DNA from 2 places in the Paenibacillus guangzhouensis genome. Region 2 is predicted to be linked to the other one. Evidence: riboswitches for the same ligand, from Rfam matches in the RefSeq annotation. Region 2 holds a riboswitch; the other holds the start of a gene.
What was found. A riboswitch is a leader RNA that binds a small molecule or an ion and turns the genes downstream of it on or off. The one in region 2 is predicted to bind glycine.
Positions count from the first base shown of each region.

Region 1: it holds a riboswitch for glycine, as region 2 does, so the genes downstream of both, GCU39_RS24795 (amino acid permease) here and gcvT (glycine cleavage system aminomethyltransferase GcvT) in region 2, are expected to answer to the same signal.

Region 1 covers NZ_CP045293.1:5,484,050-5,496,109, reverse strand. Annotated here, with positions in the region: gene GCU39_RS24805 (glycosyltransferase family 2 protein) at 1-100, opposite strand, end outside; gene GCU39_RS24800 (bifunctional glycosyltransferase family 2/GtrA family protein) at 100-1,194, opposite strand; gene GCU39_RS24795 (amino acid permease) at 1,412-2,770, opposite strand; glycine riboswitch at 2,888-2,967, opposite strand; gene GCU39_RS24790 (polysaccharide deacetylase family protein) at 3,255-4,571, opposite strand; gene GCU39_RS24785 (hypothetical protein) at 4,575-5,222, opposite strand; gene GCU39_RS24780 (DUF8821 family protein) at 5,650-6,114, opposite strand; gene GCU39_RS24775 (TetR/AcrR family transcriptional regulator) at 6,304-6,870, opposite strand; gene GCU39_RS24770 (DsbA family protein) at 7,013-7,942, shown strand; gene trpB (tryptophan synthase subunit beta) at 7,998-9,158, opposite strand; gene GCU39_RS24760 (helix-turn-helix domain-containing protein) at 9,255-10,157, opposite strand; partial or broken gene GCU39_RS32080 (CD3324 family protein) at 10,717-10,974, opposite strand; gene GCU39_RS24750 (hypothetical protein) at 10,986-11,663, opposite strand.
Region 2 covers NZ_CP045293.1:1,312,396-1,324,455, reverse strand. Annotated here, with positions in the region: gene GCU39_RS05885 (tetratricopeptide repeat protein) at 1-213, opposite strand, end outside; gene GCU39_RS05880 (GrpB family protein) at 250-792, opposite strand; gene GCU39_RS05875 (LacI family DNA-binding transcriptional regulator) at 807-1,784, opposite strand; gene GCU39_RS05870 (Cof-type HAD-IIB family hydrolase) at 1,954-2,745, shown strand; gene cls (cardiolipin synthase) at 2,830-4,230, opposite strand; gene GCU39_RS05860 (MarR family winged helix-turn-helix transcriptional regulator) at 4,320-4,754, opposite strand; gene gcvH (glycine cleavage system protein GcvH) at 5,123-5,515, opposite strand; glycine riboswitch at 5,725-5,819, shown strand; glycine riboswitch at 5,823-5,922, shown strand; gene gcvT (glycine cleavage system aminomethyltransferase GcvT) at 6,027-7,154, shown strand; gene gcvPA (aminomethyl-transferring glycine dehydrogenase subunit GcvPA) at 7,151-8,503, shown strand; gene gcvPB (aminomethyl-transferring glycine dehydrogenase subunit GcvPB) at 8,500-9,957, shown strand; gene GCU39_RS05835 (hypothetical protein) at 10,029-10,949, opposite strand; gene GCU39_RS05830 (luciferase domain-containing protein) at 11,032-11,346, opposite strand; gene GCU39_RS05825 (MFS transporter) at 11,373-12,060, opposite strand, start outside.

The sequences.
Region 1 (12,060 bases), 2.7 Mb from region 2:
GATCCCATGGTAACGTAAAAAAGATACGCCATAACAAATAGATGGACATCAGGATCATCGTGACGACAAACCAAATATGCTGCCGTTTTTCATTTTGCACTATCGTCGCTGCCTCCTTGCAGCAAATACCCACCGCCGCTGCGCCTGAAAGCTTAGCAGGAACAACACGGCATCACAGACGAGTTTTGCTATTTTCTCATTCATAAATATCATCGTATGGAACAAATAGACCCCGGTGCTGGAAAGCAAGATCACGATTACGCACAAAGTCAAATACCTCCATAAACTCCCCTGGCTATCCTCCTTGCGGAATACAAAATGCTTATTCAGCAAATAGTTGACCATAATGGAGATGACTCTTGCGATCACCGTCGCGAGTAGGATCCTGATATAGTCCTGTTCACCCAGCATGGGCCGCAATATGTCGATCAGTAGCCATGCGATCCCTAAATCGACGACAGAGCTTGCAATCGAAGAGGAAATAAACCGCACGAAATTGGAGAACAGAACACGCATCACCCGAGCGCTGTCCTGAATCGCTTTAAAATGCGTCCCCGCATTGCCATTTTCATAAATGACTTGAATCGGCAGCGTATGAATCGGTATGCCGGACTGAATACAAGAGATGAGCATCTGCAGCTCGTATTCAAATCGGGTCCCGCGAATATTTTGCATAAATGCGAGCAGCGAAGGGCCGAAAGCCCGAAGTCCTGTCTGCGTATCGGATAACTTCTTGCCATACAACATCGCAAAAATAAAGGAAGTAACCCGATTGCCCAGCAATGACTTCGGCGGTATCCCTCCCTCGCTGAAGTTCCTTACCCCAAGAACCAGCGCGTCAGGATGACGCTTCGCTTCTTCCGCAAGCCGGTATACATCCTCTGCTGCGTGCTGTCCATCTGAATCGGCCGTTACAACGCAGGCAACCTCATCGAACTGCTGTTCAATATACTGAAAGCCCGTCTTGAGCGCAGCGCCCTTCCCCTGATTCTCCGTATGCCGCAGCAGAACACAACCGCTCTCGCGAAGCTGACCAAAAATCCACTGGTACGCATCGCCGGAACCGTCGTCCACAATAACAATATGGATCAAACCATAATCTCGCAATTGCTGTACATAGGTCAATAGTCTCTCATCTGGCTCAAGCGATGGGATAAGGATAATCGTTTCGCCGTTTTTTCTCTCCATAACCATCCTGAAAAATCCCCAATTCTCTACATTTTTTTGCATTTTCTCCTATTTATAGTGAGTATATCACCAAAAAAGTAGACAGTAAACGAACAATCCGACTCAAAAATAGTATAAAAGCACTATTTCGACAATGAATTAAAACATTAATAGTAATAATAGCAAAAAGGCACCCGACTCCACATCGGGCACCTTTACCAAATTAGGGTGTGATAATTTTTGCCTATACCCTGTTACGCTGTTCCTTCCTTCTTCTGCTCGCATACAAAGTAAATAATAGAACAAACCATATTGGCGTCAATAATAAGGCCGGGCGCGTCTCTTCAGCATACAGCATAATCATGAGAACGATGGCAAACAACGTTAGGACAACATAATTTATAAATGGCGTCAACGGTGCCTTAAATTTCGATTTAGCCTGTAATTCCGGCTGTGTTTTTTTATACCGCAAATGACAAATTAGAATGACACCCCATACCCAGATAAAACAAATGGCACTAATGGTTGTCACGATGCCAAAAGCTTGCTCCGGAATAAGCTTACTCAGAAGAGCTCCCACCGATAGGACAAGCGTAGATATGAATAACGCGTTGCTGGGTACATGATTTTTATTAAGTTTGGCAAAGCCGGTTGGAGCCTGGTTATTCTTGCCCAAATTATATAAGATCCGACTTGTTGAGAACATCCCGCTGTTGCAAGCTGAGGCGGCTGACGTTAGTACGACAAAGTTAATAATTCCTGCGGCAATAGGAATGCCGACCAAAGCAAACGTTTTGACAAAGGGACTTTCGGATGGAGTGAGTTCCGTCCATGGGTTAATGCATAATAGGATGATCAATGCTCCGACGTAGAAGAATAGAATTCTTAACGGAATTTTATTAATCGCCGACGGGATATTTTTCTCCGGATTAGATGTCTCCGCTGCAGATACACCCACTAACTCCACACCGACATAGGCAAACACAACCATTTGGAATGAAAGTAAGAACCCCGAAACGCCGTTTGGAAACCATCCCCCGTGCTCCCAAATATTCTTGACACTCACCGTTCCTGCATCTGTTTGGAATCCGATGACCAGCAAAACAACGCCAATCGCAATCAGCGCCAGAATAGTCACGACCTTGATTAGAGCAAACCAAAATTCCAATTCCCCGAAACTTTTAACCGTTAATAGATTGAGTGATAATAAAATGATTAAACAGATGACTGCAGGGATCCACTGCGGGATATCAAACCAATATTTCACGTATACCCCGACAGCAATCACATCGGCCATGGCCGTCATGATCCAACAGAACCAATAGGTCCACCCAGTTACGAACGCGGCCCGTGGTCCAAGATAGTCTTCAGCAATGTCTGTAAAAGATTGATACCCGGCCTTCGACAATAATAGCTCTCCTAGCGCCCTCATCACGAAAAAAATGGCAATACCCACGATAAAATAAGCAAAGATAATGGATGGCCCCGCCAGTTGTATTGCTTTGCCTGATCCTAAAAATAACCCAGTACCAATGGTGCCGCCAATGGCAATAAGTTGAACATGCCGATTCTCTAACCCTCTCTTCAATTCCTGTTGTCCCATAGCATATTCCCCCTTATTTACGCATAAAAAAAGAGATTGGATGCGCTCCAATCTCTTGATCAAAAGAATAATAAATAAGACTTGTTATACCTATTCCAATATAACAAATTAGATATTTAATACTCTTCTGTCCTTTTGCCTGAGATTGTGAACCCTTCGGCGCCGTGGAATTCCACGGTCTCTCCAGAAGCTGCTCCTGCTATAGTACGACCCATAGCAATCATAGCTTGCTTACTATTTTATTTGACTTTCAACGGATATAAATATTTTCTAATACTAATCACGTTCTAATATTTTGTCAACGTCATAAATAAAAACTCCCGTTTCTAGAGGCTTGGCTATTCCATTTAAATCGATGAAATGTCTTATGTTCAAACCCCACCAACATTAGAAAGCAAATTTCTGAGCAGGTTCACCGTATCAACTTTAGAGTAAAATTAAAAAGCACCCAAATGGGTGCTTTTCACGTCAATACTGGTCTATTTTATTTGAACGCGACGAACGTTAAGTTCTTTCCTTTTAAGTATTTTATAATATCTGGAAGTGCCTTTAATGTGTTCTTGTTCTCGTGCAGTACATATACGCCCCCAGCAGCTTCACTCTGATGAAAGAATCGAATGATGTCCTCTGGCTTCTTCTCATTCCAGTCCTCCGGATCTCGATTCCACAGGAGGGTCTTCATATTCAACTTCTTAGCCTCGGAGACAAGTTCATCGTTAACCGCACCGTATGGCGGGCGGAACAAAGTAACGGCAGTATTCGTCAGGGATTCCAAAGCGCTGTTTGTCTTCGACAAATTTTTACTCTGATCCTGAGAGGTAGCTCTCGGAAGTACACTGTGATCCCAGGAATGATTCCCAATTGACATTCCATGCTCGTTCGCATAAGTTACGGCATCTGGATTGCGTTCCACATTCTGCCCTACGAATAGAAATGTCGCCGTTACCTTCTCTTCCGTTAGAATGTCCACGATTTGCTCCGTGAGCGCGGAGGGTCCATCATCGAAGGTTAAGGCGACATATTTCTTTGGCACCCCAAAGAGCTTCTTATTCTCATCGATGTCGATGACTTCAAAGTCTGCCTGCGTCTGATTGATGTTAGGCTGATCCGAGACTTGGGATAGGGCGGATTGTTCTGATCCAACAGCCACATTTGAAACTCCGGTCTTATCCAAATCACTTATGAATGCGCGAACAATCGGTGCTTGAAAGTCATCCGTTGTTACCTCTGCATTCACTACGCCGATTGGCCCGCTAAATATACGTACGAAATCATCTTTGCCCTTCGAAGCGATAGATAGAACAGTCAGCAAGCCGAATATGACCAGGATTAGAATGGATATCCTTGGCACGCGTGCAGAGAATTGCCGCAGGAATTGTGCTCGGTACTGAGCGAATTTCTCTACTCCGCCTTCCTGCCCTCCCTCGTCTATTAGAACGGGTGGAAAATCCCTGATCTGCTTTATTCGATCTATATATGCTTCGCTGCATGCAAAATACAGCATATCTCGGGAAACATCTGTGGTTCTGATTATGGCACTATAAAAGGTATTTCGGTAAGGATCCCACTTGGAATAGGGAGAGAGTCGAATCCTGTCTCCATTCAATGGATTCAACGCTTCAAGCCCAAGAAATGTAAAGTCATCTATTTCGATTACGTATGCAGCTTGTCTATCCTCTTGGGTAACGATAACCTTGATTTGGTTTACACCATCGGAGGTCTTCCCAAGCGACAGCAGCTCCATTACCTGCGTGCTGTATGTCTCCATCCCCATCTTCGTCCTTCTCTTCCGATCAGACATGACTTAATCGATTGAAGCTTCCTCTGTTGTTCCCACATTCGATGCAAATGGAGATGTCAGTCGGTTAGTAAAGTCAGTTACAATATTAAGGAGATGCGTCTTCTCCTGGCGAAGAGCATCGGTTTTCTGTTTCATTTGAGCGAGCTCCGCTTCAAGTCTTGCATGCTTCTCCTCAAGTTCGCTGATTCTCTTATTCTTATCGGCAGTCGTCTCGTTGTGCTTCTGAAGTAAGCCAGCATAGTTCTGGCGTTCAAGCTCAATTACGCCTTTAAGCTCCTCGTTCTCACCAGACAAAGTGGAATGAAGCTCCCGATAGTCTTCCATCATCTGGTCGACCTTCAGATTCTTATCGGTCAGTCTCCGCTCCAGCTCCAGAATACTCTTCTCGCGTTCCTCGATGACCTTGCCCAAGTTCTTCAAGTCTCTGTTCAAACGATCATTTTGTCCGTTCGCGTGGCTTAGTCGATCTTGCATATCGTTATGACTCATTTCGACATGCTGCTTGGCCTTAATCATCTGCTCTACGGCGAATACCAGATCAAGCGAGCTTTTGTCCATATGGCCCTTATTGTTTAAAATAGAGCCTGAAGGCTCTTCATTCACCCCGGAATCAGCCGAATTTATCGACACTTCCATTTGTGGTTCTTCCAAGTCCCTCCTTATGCCGAGGTCCTCTCGCGATTGCTGCTGCTCAAGATTACTCTTCTTCTTTTGGAACGGAGAAAACATAGATGAAATCACCTTTTCTGAGAAAATGTTGAAAAATGTTGAATTATGTATTCTCTCATTATAGTTGAATTTCCAATTTAATAATCAGGGCTAAAGCACTAATTTACTTGACAGAAGATAGGCTAATGGTAGGGCGGTGTGGGGGTATCAGCACTATTTCACTAGATCCGATGAAATCTGGGAGTTTAACAATAAAATAGAGACTGCGGGCATACTACGCCCGGTCTCTACTTAGCTTTAGAGGTATTTAAATAGAACGAATATTCGGAATAGAACAACATATGATCCCAGCGTAGATGCCACAGACCACAACGGTTGGATTCCTATTTATTTACGCTTTTTGCTTACCTTAATATTGTCCTTTAATGACAAAAAACGAACCCCGAATCGTCCCGGCTAGTTTCGACTTCTGCCTAGCAAACTTAAACTTCTCTTCTAGCTCCTTTGGTATTTCCATTCCCTCAGACAGCTTAAACCCAACGGCCCGCTTCTTAGGGTCATCAACCGTATACATCACATTGATCGCAAGACCATCCTCATAGAAAACGTAGGCAAATTGGATATTTTCCACTTGAAAACGCGACGTTTCTAGAGGTTTGGCCGCAAACTCAATATTCCGTTCTTCTTTCAAAATGCGGTTCACATAATCAAGGGTATCCTGACTTTCGCTAGCGGGTACAACCGTAAATTCATGCTTGTACTTGGTCATAAAATAACGGGCTTCATTCGCACGCAGACCAGCAAGAGCTTCTACTACAGGGGAAGACTCTAAGCCAACCGTAGACACATTCTTAAAATCAACGATATACGACATTTCCATCTCTCCTTCTCATATTCACAAACGAAAATAAATTCATATTTATCCAAAAATATTTGCCAATCTTCATTCAATTATTTCTTCCTCTTATCTACCAAATATTATACTAAAATGATCCAAAAGAAAATTGCTCTCATAGACTTGTATTAACAATAATCGCTATAAATATTCGCCGTTGTTGCGTTTTTACGATTTTCCGTGTTCAATCCCAGACATCAGAAAAGGAATGGCCGACCGAATAAATGCTTCTGGTGATAATTCCTTACGATTTCTCCTCCACTCTACCGAAGCACCATAAACGCCCCAACTTAAAATGACCGCTGTAATTTTTAGCGATTCATTCTCTTCTGTTGTATGTTGTTTTCGCAGCATGCCATAGAAAATGATTTCAAGTTGTTCCCTGATAATGCGGGCTATAGTCTCATCGTATCCTCTATGACACCGACTGGATAACGCTCTTTGGAAATCCGTTATGGCTACGAAGATATCAATAATCGACGCTTCATTTAGCTCGCTTTTCTCGAAGTCTATGGCATTCAAATTAATCAATAGAACTTCCGATAATACTTTGTCGAGCAAGTCATATATATCTTCAAAATGATAATAGAACGTTGCGCGATTGATCTTAGCCTCTGTTGTAATATCCTTGACGGTAATATCCTTGAATTCTTTATTCCCTGAAAGTTCAATAAAAGAGTCCATGATTAACTTGCGAGTTCGTAAAATGCGGGGGTCTGTCTTCGATTGCGTCATATCATGTCCCTCCAACTTTTTAAACAATTGTATCAATGTGTTGCATAAACAACAAATCGAATGATCTATTGGTGTTCCGATCGATCGATTATGGCTAGAATTTGATTGTAAAGCAACAATCATGGGAGATGAGGATAAACAAATGGCGAACGATAATCATATGATTTGTGATTTAGAGACTGGTGTATGTGGCGTAGCTGGGGAAGAAGAAATGGAGATGATCGATTTTAATCAACCTCAAAAATCCATTGAATTGTATTATGTCACGGATCCTATTTGCTCTCACTGCTGGGCGCTTGAGCCTGTTCTTCGTCGATTTAAAGAGCAGTATGGGCATTATTTTAACTTTCATACGGTAATGGGCGGGTTGCTGGAGAAATGGAGTGATGAGCCTGTCGACCCCCGTAACGGAATATCAGGACCTGCTGATGTCTTCGGCCACTGGAGAGAGGTTGGAGAATATTCGCGCATGCCGATTGACGGTTCATTGATGCTCAACAATCCGGTCCAATCCTCCTTCCCGCCTTCTCGTGTATTCAAAGTGATTCAAAAAAATAATAACGATGCATTAGCCTATGATTACTTAAGACGTTCACGAGAAGCCCTCTTCGTCTTTAATCGGAATATCGCTGAGGAATCCATCATGATAGACATCGTAAATCAGCTTGGGCTCGATGGAGAAGCTATTGTCAGGGATGCCGAGCATCAATCCGGCCAACAATTATTGAACGAAGATTTTAGTCTCGCTAGAAGACTTGGTGTTAGAGGCTTCCCGACGATCGTTATGATCAACGAGGACAATAAAGGATTGAAAATCGTAGGCAGCCGTTCGTTGGAATCCTATGTTGAGGGCCTGCAGCAAACGCTGAATACGGGGAAAATTGAGCCCAAACAACAACCATCCCTTTCGAACTTGCTTGAACAAGAAAAGCTATTATTCTCGAAAGAAATTGAAGTTATGTATGATATTGAAAAGTCGGGAATCAACGCTTTTGTTGAAAAAGAACTGGCACCAAGCAGTTATGAAATGAAGGAACTTCTAGGCGAATTCTATATTACAACCACGAAATAATAATGGAGAAAAGGCCGTCAGATCAACTTCCTGACGGCCACAGCACCTGCGGAACCTATTTGAGCATTTGATACACTTGTTCAACATCCTTGTCCCCGCGGCCAGACAAGTTAACGATAAGAATTTGATCCGGACCCATCGCCTTGGCTAGCTTCTTGGCGTGTGCAACCGCGTGCGCGCTCTCTAGGGCAGGGATGATTCCCTCTGTGCGGGACAGCTCCTGGAAGGCTTCCAGCACTTCCTCATTAGTAACGGTCGCATATTCGGCCCGCCCAGTTACCTTCAGGTGACTATGCTCCGGTCCGATGCCCGGATAGTCGAGCCCCGCAGCGATCGAATAGGTTTTTTGAGGCTGGCCTTCTTCGTCCAACAACACTAAACACTTGAAGCCGTGAATGATGCTTGGGACGCCCTGAGTTAAGGTTGGCGCTTTGTCCGGTTCGACGCCAATCAAGCGAACGCTCGGCTCGTCGATGTAGTGGGCGAATGCGCCAATCGCATTGCTGCCGCCGCCCGCGCATGCCACCACCGCATCCGGCAGCCGGCCTTCCTTCTCTAGAATCTGCTGCTTTGACTCTTCGCTGATGACAGCCTGGAAGTGTTTGACCATCGTCGGGAATGGGTGCGGGCCAACCGCGGATCCGAGCAAATAAAACGTATTTTTATAGTTGCGAACCAGATCGTCTAACGCTTCATCCACCGCATCCTTCAGTCGTCCCTGCCCTTTATGAACCGGAATGACGGTTGCGCCGAGCAGTTCCATCCGGAACACGTTAAGCGCCTGGCGGCGCGTATCTTCCGCTCCCATATAAATGACGCATTCCATATTGAACATGGCGCAAGCCGTTGCCGTAGCAACACCGTGCTGCCCGGCACCCGTCTCGGCGATAATCCGCTTCGCTCCCATCCGCTTCGCGAGCAGAATCTGGCCAATCGCGTTATTAATCTTATGCGCTCCGGTATGATTCAGATCCTCGCGCTTTAAGTAGATCTTGGGACCTCCCCAAGCTGCGGACAGCCGCTCCGCATACGTTAGCGGGCTCTGGCGACCAACATATTCGCGCAGATAATAGCTAAGCTCTTCCTTGAAGTCCGGGTCATCTCGAAACTTGTAAAATTGCTCACTTAAATAATCCAGCACTTCCTGCAATTCCGGTGGAACAAAGCTGCCCCCGAACTCTCCAAAGTACCCCTCTTGCTGCAATTGTTGGTCCATACGTATGCGCCTCCATAACTATAAATTGGTAATGTTTGCATACTATATTACCATGAAATCCAGCTTCTGATGAGTATAAGAGATTCAAAATGCCAGCTATATCTTTTTTACTGGTCGCAACACTGCATAACCATAACCCTCTGGAAAATGTCGTTGGTAGTCCTGTTTGGCCCCTTCATCCCATTCGTATCCCATCCCTTGGGGGTCGAAGTTCCATGCTACCTCTTCAGTTGTCCTCATAACAGCACCATTATCCTTCATGTAATCGAAAGGCGGATGGAAAAAGACCAAATATTCCGATTCCGGAATTTCCCTGCATTCCATACATTCCGGAATCGGTCCATCATACTCCATTGAAACGGGGATTCCATACAAGTACCCCTGTTGACCGTTCTGGTAAAACCATCCCGCCGTCTGACCCAGTTGTCCAGGAAGAGTATGGTTGGACATACTCTCGAGCGTACCGCTGATCTCATCACAAGAGTGCCCGTTTCCCCAGAAGTCCCCATAATTTGTTACGGAAATATCCCAGATCCCGATAAATTTGTGCGCCGGAATGAACTCGACTTTGATCTCCGCCGGTTGCAAATGTACTTTACTCATCTTATCCCGCTCCTTGATCAAATAATGATAAGGCGAGAATACCTCCTGACGAATAGCCAACGGAATAGGTCGGGGAGCTTTTTGGTAGGCTGCAGGGGTGAGCCGAAATGCCTTGTTAAAAGCTCGTGTAAACGCCTCTTGTGATGAAAATCCATACTTTACGGCAACATCCAGAACCCGCTGATCCGTGTCGCGGAGCTCCAGGGCGGCACGGCTGATCCTTCGAGTCCAGATGTAATCCCTCAATGTCATCCCGGTTAATTGATTAAACTGCCTGGAACAATAATAGGGTGAGTAACCTAACTGTTCCGACATCTGCAATAGGGATGTACTCTCCGTAATATTGCTCTCCACCCAATCTACCATTAGCTGGACCATTTCATTCCATTCGTACATGGAAGTCCTCTCTCCTTTCCTTTTGATCATATCACCAGCAATTCTTGCATACTTGATTCGAGTTGTACAACGGCAAGTTATAAGGCCATCCCTTTGCGGGATGGCCCTATGAATCAACTTATACTTTATCGACATAAATAAATTTGTTTCCGTAGTATTGCATGAATCTTTTATACTCGGCATTTCCTTTCAACACGATGACGGTGGGATAAGCATTTACTTTGCGTTGTTTTAAGGAGGCCAACAACGCTTGTTGCGCGGTGCAATAGAACTTTCCTTCCCCATATTCAATAAGAAGCGGTGGGGGCGCGGATACATCATCTTCACTCTCTTCCGCAAGATTCTCCCTGATATCGTATTCTTCAATCCGGATGAGACGCAATGGAAACTTAACGACTCCCAAATAGAGAAAGTCTTCATTCATGAGATCATGTACAGTGGGAGCAGCTTTTCGAGTAAGCAGCAAATAACATTGGATCCACTCTTCGATCAACCCGGCATTCGCATAGTGTACAGCAGATTCTAATGTCGGAGAATAAGTTAAATACTCGCCATTATTTTTTGAATAGATAATTTTCTTAATGGAATCCAAAGATAAGAAGTATTCGTCCGCAAGTTCCGAAACCGTGAGCCCATGGGCGTACTTATTGCGAATCATTCGATTGCGCTTCTGCAGTTGTTCTCGGTAGCCGGACGTTTCACCCCAAGCCCTTTTTTCCTCCCCGGCGGGAATATAAAGAAGTTTCCCTCCTGCGTATTTCTGGATTTCTTTCAGCAGTTCCTCAGGTAATATATCGCTCGCATTTTCGTATTTCATAGCTTCACCTTCTATAAGGCGTATATTCGATCTTTCAGTTCACTAATGGATTTCATGATGGACGTGCAGGACTCCGTGTCATCAATGGACGCATGCCAACGCAAGGTATCAATTCCTTTATAATAAGCCATACATAAGAATCTTTCCTTAAAATCCGGTATGACGATACCCCTTTTCTTGCAATACTCGAACAACAATTCCGGGATGTGCAAGTACGGCTTATTCAAGTCCATAATGGCAAAATCGAGAAGGAAATCGCAGATGCCGGATCTGCTCCAGTCAGGGAACCCGACCGTCGTCTTGCCGTCTGTGATCATATTGACAAAAAACGTATTGTTATAAACTAAAAAGCGTTTTCCTTCACAATAAGGAATTCTGTCCTTCATTTCCTGCAAGTATTTATCGAAGAATTCACGCTCGAGAACCGTTGTCTCAAACATCTCCTTCCAATGATACCAATACCCCTCTTTATCTTCTGCGAACGTATCGATCAGAAATTCCTTACAGGTCCCATATTCCGTCATACATTCCTCGTTAAACTCGCCATAGCCCTCTACTCCCGTTATATCGGAAGAATGAATATCAAGGATCTTGTCAAAAAACAACTCGTAGCAATCTAAGAACTGTTTTGGGTTTAATTGATCTGCGATAAATCCATTCGGCGTCATACTAACCTTTTCAGAAAGCATCGATTTTATGATATTGTCCTTACCCATCTTTTTATCTCCCTTTCCGTTTTCAATTAGGATTCATCAGGCGCGCATCTGATATAGGATAAGGATATCATTGGAATGATGGGGGATATAGGTAACGAATATCTTAAGCGAACTTTACTGACCGTTATATTTATGCGGTTACACAGCGTTTGCCTGAGCAGCAAAGAGAGGATATTAAACGGGAATTGCAAAGCCTAATTGAAGATATGCTGGAGGAGCGCATACCAACTGGCCCAACGTGAAAGAATGGTTCGTAAACGCCATCGTCGTGCTTACATTGCTCGATATCATAACCGAGTCCTTTGCCTGGTACCGGGCCAAATCATCGCCCTCTTCTATCACAAACTAACATCCGCGTGAATCTGACTGA
Region 2 (12,060 bases):
TTGCCGATCTTCCCCCATAATTCCGAGTTCTAGTGCTCGTACATAATAAGGTGCTGCTTCACGTTCCAGGCCCATCACATCATGAATCCAGGCGCATTGATACCACACCTCCGGAGACATCGGCATGTCCACCACCAATTGGAGCAGAATGTCTCTCGCCGCCTCATGTTCACCACGCTCGCGAAGCCCAATCGCCTCATCTAACTTTTCCATTCCCTCACCCCACTATATTTCTTATTGACATGGATTCTATGCATCCGATACTCCAGGTTTCCAGCCCTCATGCATACTCCAACCATGGGCTTGTCGAAGGATCGCCCATACAACCTCTTCCTTCCCACGAACATAAGCCTCTCGATCATTCCGATATCGCTCAGCGAGGCCATATTTGACTTCTTCGTACTTTTTGCATGCTTCAGGCTGTTCCCTAAGGTAATCACGAAATAATAAATTCAATTGCTCGGACCAACTGCCTGCTTCACGCACATGGATATGTATTCTCGGGTTTTCTGGGCCTTCACGAAAATACCGTTTGCTCAGGTCATCATTATCTGAATGGTAGCGGTAGCCTGCATTTTCCAATGCGATCTGATATTGTTCCATTGTCTGCAAACAACGAACAGAGATTTGAATATCGATTATTGGCTTAGCGGCCAACCCTGCTACCGATGTCGAACCGATGTGGTCGATACGCATAGCGGTCTCGCCGAGCGCTCGCCGCAGCTCTCCAGCAAGCACAAGGAATTGATCATGCCATTCCTGCTTGTATGCCACTACTTCGATGAAATCCATGCTCCCACTCCTCCTCAGACCGTCGTACGCTCAATCAGCCGATAGGGTAACTCTTTTCGCGCTGGCGGTAACGTCTTATCATTCATTCGCTCATATAGAATCTCAAAGGCGTAAGTCCCGACATCATACATCGATTGTTCGATCGTCGTGATGCCGAGCACTTCCGCAATGGGCTGATTATCCAATCCGATGACCGCTAGATCCTCAGGTACTTGGATCCCATGCTTTCTCGCCTCGGCGACGATCGCAGCGGCAGGATGATCCCCTCCACCTAGTAGCGCTGTCGGTCGATTTTCCATAGCTAACATATTGTGAACGACTTCAACCCCGCGCTCAAAATCAAAAATACGTTCAAACTGCCAGTCTGAACAAGGCTCCTCGCCAATTGCATGCAGAGCATCGTAATAGGCTTGTTTACGATTTCGGTTGCTGTAGCTGTCGCCGCGGCCGATAAAATAACCGATCTTGCGGTGGCCCTTGCCGATAAGATAATCCATCCCCAGCTTGAAGCTACCATAATGATCGATAAATACCGACGAAATCGCTCGATCCCCTGCATTCTCACAAGCGATAATAGGACCATACACGGCATAAGGTTCGATTTCATCCCATGACATCGTTTTGGAACAGAACACAATCCCGTCAACCTGCTTCATCCGGAGCATATCCAGCACCTTCTGCTCTTCTTCCGCCCGATAATCCGTCTGGCATAAGACCAGCTTGTAATCGCAAGCAAGAGAAGCATTGGCAATCCCGTCGATCATACTCCCAAAGTACGGATGATTGACATACGGCAGAACGACCGCAATCATTGATGTCTTCCCTTTGACAAGGTGGACCGCATTCATATTTTGGGAATAATTGAGCTTCTCCACCGCTTCGAGCACGGCAGCACGCTTGTCTTCCCGAACATACGGGTGCTGATTGAGCACGCGCGATACCGTTGCGATCGATACGCCAGCTAGCTTCGCAATTTCCTTAATATTCGCCATGAAATATCTTCACCACCTTTTCTGAAAAATGGCTATTGACCTGAAAAGCTTTTCATAAATTATCATGAATTTGTAACACCAAGAGCAGTCATCACATGCGGCCAGCGTTACCTTCATCGGGCGTCATGGCCGCACAATTCTTTTATCATCATAGAGGAGGAATGCCATCATGGGAAGACCTATCGTATTCTTCGATATTGACGGTACATTGTTGAATGAGCAAAAAGAAATTCTAGCATCAACCCGCATCGCCATCCGTGAATTACAGCAGCAAGGCGTATATACAGCGATTGCGACAGGCAGAACGCCAATATTGTTCGAAGATATTCGGCAAACGCTGGGCATTGACTCTTATGTCGCGATGAACGGGCAATATGTCGTTTTCGAAGGACAAGTTATTTATGATAACCCGATACCACAAGAAGAGCTGATCCAGCTTCAATCCGAAATGCAGCGCAATAACAGTCCCTATGCTTATGTCAGTCATGACGATTTCAAATCGAGTGAGGCGAATCATCCCTATATCCGAGAATCCTTCGGAGATACGAAGATCACGTATCCTGCCGTTGATCCGACCTTCCATCTTCGTGCGCCGATTTATCAAGCCATCGTATTTTGCGAGGAAGAGAAGCTCAGCCATTATATCGACCGCTTTCCACACTTTACATTTTTACCTTGGCACACGTATGCATTAGATATTCTTCCCAAAGGCTGCTCCAAAGCGATCGGCATTTCCAAAATGTTAGAACACGGCCGTTTCAGCCTCAGTGACAGCTATGCCTTCGGTGACAACAACAACGATCTGGAGATGCTCTCCCTCGTCGGAACGGGCGTTGCGATGGGCAATGCGCTTCCAGAGACAAAAGCCGTTGCAGATATGATCACCGCTTCATGTGAAGATGACGGTATTTATCACGGTCTTGTTGAGCTTGGCTTAATATCTCCTGTTTTGATGAAATGAAAAGAAACGTCTACCAGCCTCATATAGGCCGATACACGTTTCTTATGATCTGATATTCGATTCGATTAATGAAACGTAGATGCACTATAGGATTGGGGAGATTAATCGCGTCAGCGATTCTCCAATCTTATGCATACGCGGCCGCGCTTCGTACATCTCACGCGTTAAGCGAACGGCATCCTTCATATCCTCTTCGAAAATGGCGTGCAGCTTGGAAGGCGTCTCTCCCCCATACAAAAACGCGTTGACCTCGAAGTTGAGCTTAAAACTCCGAATATCCATATTCGCCGTACCAACCGTAGCGACTTTGCCATCGGCGACCATCGTCTTGGCATGCAAGAAACCTTTCTGATAGAGATAACATTTCGCTCCAATTCGGAGGAGCTCTCCCAGATAGGAATAGGTTGCAAGATGGACGATTTTATGATCTGGCACCGCTGGAATCATGATACGCACATCGACGCCAGACAAGACGGCCATCCGAAGTGCATTCTGCATCGTCTCATCCGGAACAAAATATGGCGATTGCAAATATAACGTTTCTTTCGCAGAATTAATAAGCTTAATGCACGCGTTCTTAATCTGCTCTTGGGTACTGTTCGGCCCACTGGATACAATCTGAACGGCATCGCGGCCCGTCCGTTCTACAGGCACGAAATATTGTTCCATCTCCCTCAATTGCTGCGTTGAGGCCAAATCCCAGTCTAGAATGAACTGTGCTTGCATCTGGAACACACTGCTGCCATTCATCTTCAAGTGGGTATCTCGCCAATAACCGTAACGCTTATCGAGTCCGAGATATTCATCCCCTACATTAAATCCGCCAATGAATCCGACCGTGCCATCGATGATCGCAAGCTTCCGATGATTCCGATAGTTCAAGCGAAAATTCACATAAGGGATCCTCGACGGGAAGAAGGCCGCGACTTGTCCACCAGCATCAATCAGCGGCTTGAAGAACTGCCGAGATAATCCCGCGCTACCAATATCATCATATAAAAATCGAACATTTACATTCTCGCGTGCTTTGAGCGTTAGCGCGTCAATCAGACGACGGCCGAGATGATCATCCCGTACGATGTAATACATAAGATGAACGTGATGCTTCGCCTGTAAGATCGATTCGATGAGCGCATCGAATTTCTCATGACCATCCGTATAGATCGTGATGTCATTATCCTGGGTTAATATCGATTTAGCCGTCGATAGGTTCATATAGATCATGTCCTGGTAATCCGTATTGGCCCCATCTTGGAAATGAATCTGACCTTCCCTGAAAAATTGCTGCTGAGCCCGAACCATCTGATTCATATTTTCATGTTGCTCTTTGGGAATCTTATATATTTTGCGTTTGCTAATGTTCTGACCGAACAGGAGATATAGAATAAATCCGATCCCCGGGAGAAATAACAGGACCATCAGCCAAGCCCACGTATTTCCTACATTACGCCTCTCAATGAAAATGACCGCAATCGCTAAGACCATATTCAATATTGAAAGGAATGAATAAACGGAGCTCCATATACTCAAATTGTCTGGCCCGCCCTTCTATTCCATTTGATATCCATGATGCGCTACGCTTTGTCCTGTTCTGTGAACTTTGAGGTGATTTTCTCAAATGTCTCGACGAGCGCAACCAATTCTGTCTTGGTGAGGTCCGCTACTAACGGTTCAAGCGCTTGATCACGCAGTTTTCCAGTCTCTTTGAGGACTTCATGTCCTTTGTCAGTCAACTGGACGAGCACAATGCGCCGGTCATTCGGATCCGATTGACGAGCGACATAGCCGCTTTTCTCCAATCGATCGATCATCACCGTGATGGAGCTTGGCTTCACTTCCAAGCATTCCGCAAGCTGTGATAGTTTGCACAATCCTAGTTTGTACAAACGAAACAGCATCATGATTTGAGGCGGTGTTATTCCCGCAGGCAGCTTCTCAATCACTTCGCTATTGACTTTCTTGTGTACGAGATCCATTGCTCTCTGAAATCGTTCTAGATATGACTCCATAGTTCCTCCCCAAACACTCTCATCAAAATTATTTTTGATTTTCAACAATTAGATAATCTAAAATTATCATGTTCGTGTTGAAGTGTCAATGAAGATGAGCACCATCATCCTATGGCATATGCGCCAATCGTCGACACAGATAAGTCACATCTTGACCCGTACATGGGAGCAAGGCATAACGAAACACACCAACCTAAACCCTTGAATCTTCGTATCACTCGTAGTCAGTGTCGTCTTTTTCTGTATAAGGTATACAAATCCGTCAGCTGAACCTGCTGTTCAATCGGCTGCAGACATGACAAAAAGAGCTGTCCGCCGCTCAATCACCGCGAATCAACTCTTCGCATCACAACGTTATGGATTACCAATTAATCTTTGGTTAATTCACTGTAAGCATCTGCGGTTAACAGAAGTTGTACCGCATCGTCCGCCGTTCCGTCGACCTCCACCTCAACAAGCCAGCCGCCTGCATAAGGCTCATTATTCACGAGTTCAGGCTCCGTCTCGAGCTGCGTGTTGACGCGAATGACTTTCCCAGTAACAGGGCTGTACAATTCCGAGACCGTCTTGACCGATTCGATCGACCCCATACTGTCACCGGCTGTCACTTCATAACCGACTTCGGGAAATTCAATGAATACAATATCCCCAAGCTGATGCTGCGCATGATCCGATATGCCAATTCGGATTGTATTCTCCGAGATCACTTCAGCCCATTCATGCTCTTCACTATAACGCAAGTTTGGTTTTACTTCACTCATGTGAACGCCTCTTTTCTGAAAATGTCGCTGTAACGGATTGCATGTCTTTCGCTTGTCTTAGCTCCTGAGGTCTAATTCCCTATTAGCGTAGAACAACGATCACAAGGCTGTCAATATCCGGTATTAAATTATTTTCATTACCAAAAAAATTGATTGACAATGTAGTGAACGGTCGAGTATTAATGGAGTAATGGAATAATTAATCGCGGATGAGGGTAACGGGAGAGATTACCGAACCTAGGTAACGCCGAAGGAGTAAGCCTGCACAGGTGAATCTCTCAGGCAAAAGGACCTTTACCGGACGCACCTCTGGAGAGCATTCGAAGCGTCATGCTAATCGAATCACCCAAGGGGAAACTTATCGGACAATCGGTCCATAAGGTAACTCTCAGGTACAAAGGACAGAGCGAAGGAAATGGGATGCCTACCGGGCATCTAACGTTTCTTTTGCCTGTCTTTTTTTGTTGTTATCATGTGAACGCTACACAATCCAATCAGATGAGGTGAATGCATGACTCAGCTTCGCAGAACGCCACTTTATCCACTCTACGCAAGCCATGCCGGTGTCCGTTGTATTGATTTCGGCGGATGGGAACTGCCCGTCCAATTTCTTGGCATTCAGAAAGAACACGAAGCCGTACGACAACAAGCTGGTTTGTTCGATGTCTCGCATATGGGTGAGTTCATCGTCACGGGCGAAGGTGCAGAAGCCTTCCTCGGGCGTATGACGACAAACGATGTCACCAAGCTCCATGATGGTCAAGCACAATATACCTGCATGTGTTATTCAAATGGCGGCGTCGTCGATGATCTGTTGGTATATCGCATCTCGGCTGAGCATTACATGCTCGTCGTGAATGCCTCGAATATCGATAAAGATTGGGATTGGCTCACATTACATCAGCCAAGTCATGTGCAAATGGAGAATGTATCCGATCAGACGGCTCTCCTCGCGATCCAAGGTCCTTTGGCTGAAAAAATCTTGCAGCAAGCAACAGATGCACCACTTGCGGAAATAGCCGGATTCGAATTCATCCACGATACGTCTGTCTGCGGCGTACAGACGCTAATCTCACGTACAGGATATACCGGTGAAGATGGGTTCGAATTATATTTACGTGCGTCGGATGCTCCGGCTGTATGGACAGAGCTGCTAGAACTTGGTGAAGGGTTGGGGCTAGTGCCTGCAGGTCTTGGCGCGCGGGATACACTTCGATTCGAAGCCAAATTGCCGCTCTACGGCCAAGAATTAACAGCTAATATTACCCCTCTCGAAGCTGGTCTAGGGATGTTCGTGAAGCTTGACAAAGGAGATTTTATTGGACAGGAAGCACTCGCATATCAGAAGCAGACAGGCGTCCCTCGCAGACTTGTTGGCATTGAGCTGATCGATCGCGGTATCCCAAGATCCCATTATCCCGTCTATGCAGATGGCGTCCGAATCGGCGAAGTAACGACGGGGACACAATCCCCTACGCTCAAACGTAATCTTGGACTTGCATTGATAGATACAAAATATGCGGCTGTGGATACCGAAGTCGAAGTGGAAATACGCGGCAAAATACTTCGCGCCAAAATTGTACCCGCTCCATTCTATCGAAATCCAACACGTTCAACGGGAGGCATGAAATCAAAATGAAACATCGCTATCTGCCTATGACGCCACAAGATCAAGCCGAAATGCTCAAAGTAATCGGGATGGATTCCATGGATCAGTTATTCCAAGACATCCCTGCAGAAGTGCGCTATCAAGGCACACTCCCCATCTCAGAAGCACTGGATGAAATATCTCTCCTTCGCCATATGAAACAATTGTCCGATCAGAATGCTGATTTTGATCGATATACAAGCTTCTTAGGGGCAGGGATCTATGATCATCACGTCCCCGTTGTCATAAATCATGTCATTTCCCGCTCTGAATTCTATACCGCCTATACACCCTATCAACCTGAGATCAGTCAGGGTGAACTGCAAGCGATCTTCGAATTTCAATCCTATATCTGTGAACTAACAGGTATGGCAGTCGCCAATGCTAGTATGTATGACGGGGCAACCGCTCTTGCAGAAGCTGGTTCGCTAGCTGCTGGCGCAACGAGACGGAAGCAGCTCATCGTCTCGCGTACGGTGCATCCTGAAGCACGTCAAATCCTGCAGACATCTGCGCGCGGTCTTAATCTCGAGATCGTAGAAATCGATTTTCAGAATGGTGTTACCGATCTTGAACAGCTCAAATCGCAAATGAGTGCGGATACCGCCGCTGTCCTCATTCAATCCCCTAACTTCTTTGGCTGTATCGAGGATATTAAGGCTATTGGCGAGATGATTCATGCGCACAAAGGATTACTGGTTGTTAGCGCGAATCCGTTATCGCTCGGCATACTGGAGAGTCCCGGCAAGCTTGGCGCGGATGTCGTCATTGGAGATGCACAGCCATTCGGGATTGCGGCGTCATTAGGCGGGCCCACTTGCGGTTACTTCGCTGTAACGGAATCCCTGATGCGCAAGATGCCGGGACGAATCGTTGGGCAGACATTAGACCGTGATGGCAAGCGCGGCTTCGTCTTAACGCTGCAAGCGAGAGAGCAGCATATTCGCAGAGAAAAAGCGACCTCCAACATTTGCTCGAACCAGGCACTGCTTGCGCTATGCGCGTCAGTGTACCTATCCACGATGGGCAAGCAAGGCATTCAAGATGTGGCACGCTTGAACATCCAGAAATCACATTATGCTGCAAATATGATTCGACAATCTGAACGTCTCGCTGTGGCGTATACCTCCCCGTTTTTCAATGAATTCGTTGTCCGCTTGCCGGACGGGGCGAATCCGGCTCAGATCAATGAGCAACTGCTCGCATCAGGATATCTAAGCGGATATGATCTAGGCCATGCCTATCCTGAATTACAGGGGCATTTATTAATTGCCGTCACCGAACGGAGAACCAAAGACGAGATTGATCAATTCGTAACACGTCTGGAGGCATGTCTATGAGTCAGAATCAAGCTTTAATCTTCGAACTAAGTCAACCAGGACGTGTCGCCTATGCATTACCTGAATGCGATGTTCCGGAAGTCAGCTTATCCGAATGGATCCCTGAATCCTACCTTCGTACGGAACCAGCGGCACTCCCAGAAGTCTACGAAGTTGATGTCATAAGGCATTACACCGCCCTGTCGCGTCGAAACTTCGGGATTGATAATGGCTTCTACCCGCTTGGATCCTGTACGATGAAATACAATCCGAAGATTAATGAAGATGTGGCGCGGTTCGCTGGGTTCGCGAAGATCCATCCATACCAGCCGGAATCGAGCATCCAGGGAGCGCTTGGTATGATGTATACCTTACAGCAAGATATCGCTGCGCTTACTGGCATGGATCAGGTTACGCTTCAACCTGCTGCGGGTGCGCACGGCGAGTGGACGGGACTCATGATGATTCGAGCGTATCACGAGTCTCGAGGTGAGGTTCGCACGAAGGTAATCGTTCCGGATACGTCACACGGCACGAACCCTGCCAGTGCTACCGTCGCCGGCTTCGATACCATTACGATCCCATCGAATGCTCGCGGCCATGTCGATCTGGATGCCTTGCGTTCTGTCGTGGGTCAAGATACGGCAGCGCTGATGTTGACGAATCCGAATACGCTAGGACTCTTCGAGGAGCAAATCGTCGAGATCGCTCATATCGTTCATGAAGCAGGCGGTCTTCTCTATTATGACGGTGCCAACTCGAATGCTATCATGGGCATTACGCGTCCTGGCGATATGGGGTTCGATGTCGTGCACTTAAATCTGCATAAGACGATGAGCACACCGCATGGCGGCGGCGGACCAGGGGCTGGACCTGTCGGAGTCAAGGGCATTCTTGCGCCATTCCTCCCGAAGCCGATTGTCGGTCAGCGCGAGGATGGCAGTTATTATTTGGATGACAACATCCCGCAATCAATCGGTCGTGTCAAAGCCTATTACGGCAACTTCGGCATTCTTGTACGGGCCTACACGTATATTCGTACCTATGGGCCGGAAGGATTACGCCAAGTCTCGGAGAATGCTGTCTTGAACGCAAACTATATGATGCATCGCCTAGCACCTTATTACGAAATTCCTTACCCAGGTGTATGCAAACATGAATTCGTCATGTCCGGCAAGAGCTTCAAGGAATATGGCGTGCGAACACTCGATATTGCCAAACGCCTGCTCGACTTCGGCTATCATCCACCGACGATCTACTTCCCGCTGAATGTGGAAGAATGCATCATGATCGAACCGACGGAGACAGAGAGCAAAGAAACACTGGATGGGTTCATCGATACGATGATTCGAATTGCGGAAGAAGCAGCGACGAATCCAGAGCTGCTGCTGAATGCACCGTATGATACGGCCGTACGGCGTCTCGATGAGACGCAAGCCGCTCGCAAGCCTGTACTCAACTGCAGCTGCGGGTAATGACACGATCATCATAGAAACGAGGTGCCATTCGTCCGAGAAATCAGACGAATAGTACCTCGTTTCTTCCTTTATATCGTATTCGTGTCCAATCCCTGAATCCGCCCATAGGCCCGCAGTACCCGAAGATTGTTCAATGTCAGAATCCCTTGCCATTCGTGCCTTGCAACGGGCCATTCTTCCTCAAACCGTCCCCAAGCCCAATTCGGTCCCCATGATCCATCCGATTCCTGCGATGCAATGAGACGATCAAGCTCGCCAGGAATGACTTCTGCATATCGTGCGAAATATTTAGCACTCGGCGATGCTGCCACTTGCAATGGATAAGCACCATATCCTTGCCCTTCCTCAGGATGGTGAATCACACAATTCTCGACAAAGCGATCGAGGCGATCTGAAATCCGCTGCACCTGCTCTTCCGGCAGCAGCTCTGCAAGGTGAAGATAACAGAACATTTCATGCATTTCTTGACACTCGGACCGATTCAGGATGTAATCTAGCGCTTCATCCACGATCTCCTGAACAAATTCGCTAGGCGCAAGATGACGGTATTTGTACAAGTAACCTGCTAACTCTGCATTGGGGTTCCCCCATGTCTCATCGAATCCACCATAATTCCACCAGATTGCACGAGGAGATTCATCCGCTTCCCGCGGAATGATATCCCATCCCTTTCGATCCTTCCGATAGGTGTGAATGAGGTATTGCATGGCATGACGTAAGATGCCCTCGTACTCCCCTTCTCTATTCAGTCTCTCTATGATCTGAAAAGCGATTGAAGTGCTAATCGCTGACGACACCGGCGTACGTATATCCGGTTCAAGCCCGTGGAACCCGCCATCCTCATTCTGGTAACGAGACAAATGTTCCAAGACGGATGAAGCACTCCCACCTTCAAACTCATACGCATACAGTGCATTCTCAATTGCGCGTGCCTCTGACTTCATAAAGGATTGTGCCTGATTAAAGTGAGATTGTGATAACATTTCCATCTTAACGCCTCCCCAAAATGAGAACTTTTGTTCTTATGATAATAAGATACCATAATCTGCCTCGTCTGTCATGTCCTCGAATTCATTTGACGCTCATCATCGTGTATTTGAATCGAAGCAATTCCACCGCGTTCGCAAGATCTTCTGCCGACTTCATATAGATGGAGATCCAATTCGAATCCGGATAGAGATGATGATGCGCTGCGCGCCCTTCCGCAATGAACTGATCTCGTGAAGATCTCGGCAGTAGAATATCAACCAGATCCTCACCATGCAGATGCCCTATTTCTTTGCCCTGATACAGAAATTCGATCCCCCCAAATCGATGGGGTTTCTGTGTGACGTCTGGCCAAGATAACAATTGCTCACGTATGACTTGCTTGACGGATAACGTCATCGTTCCTCATCCTCTCCCATCCTTATTTAGGTTTGTTTGGCCATGTGCTCAAGGCCGGCGCTTGGTTTCTTTGTTCGGAACTTCATTTGGAAAAACATTAAAATACCTACGTAAAGTACGGCGAGTACAAGATATACATTACTGTACAGTGCACTGTCGATTCCAAGGTGCAACGGATTCCAGTTCATCGGTGCACCACTCGCACTGACAATACTATACATCCCTGCTGCAACCCCTTGCGAGATGAAACCAATCATCGAGAATAATCCCATTCCAACGCCTGCTTGGTCTTTGGGCAATGTCGTCGAGACGAAGTTGGACATCGCTACAAGCATGAACGATTGCCCTACATTCCCGAATATTAAGAACAGGCTAATCCAAAGCGGTGATATGCCGACAAAGATGGATAATAAGATGAAGCAAAAAATTAGACTGCTGGAAGCGATCGTGAACAAATACGTATTTCCTTTCTTATCTGCCAACTTCCCTCCTTTCCTCCCAAGCATGGAGGAGACAATCGCAGCAGGCACCATCGCGAACCCGATCCACGCGGATTCCAAATGATAAACGTCTGAGAGCAAGATCGGAGTCAAGAAGTATAACGCCATGCCGATACAATTGATTAGAAAGCCTAAGACTAGGGCTGTTGTATAGTTAAAGCTGCGGAACAAACGCGGTTGAATGAATGCTTCCCGTGCCGTTCGAATGCGTAGG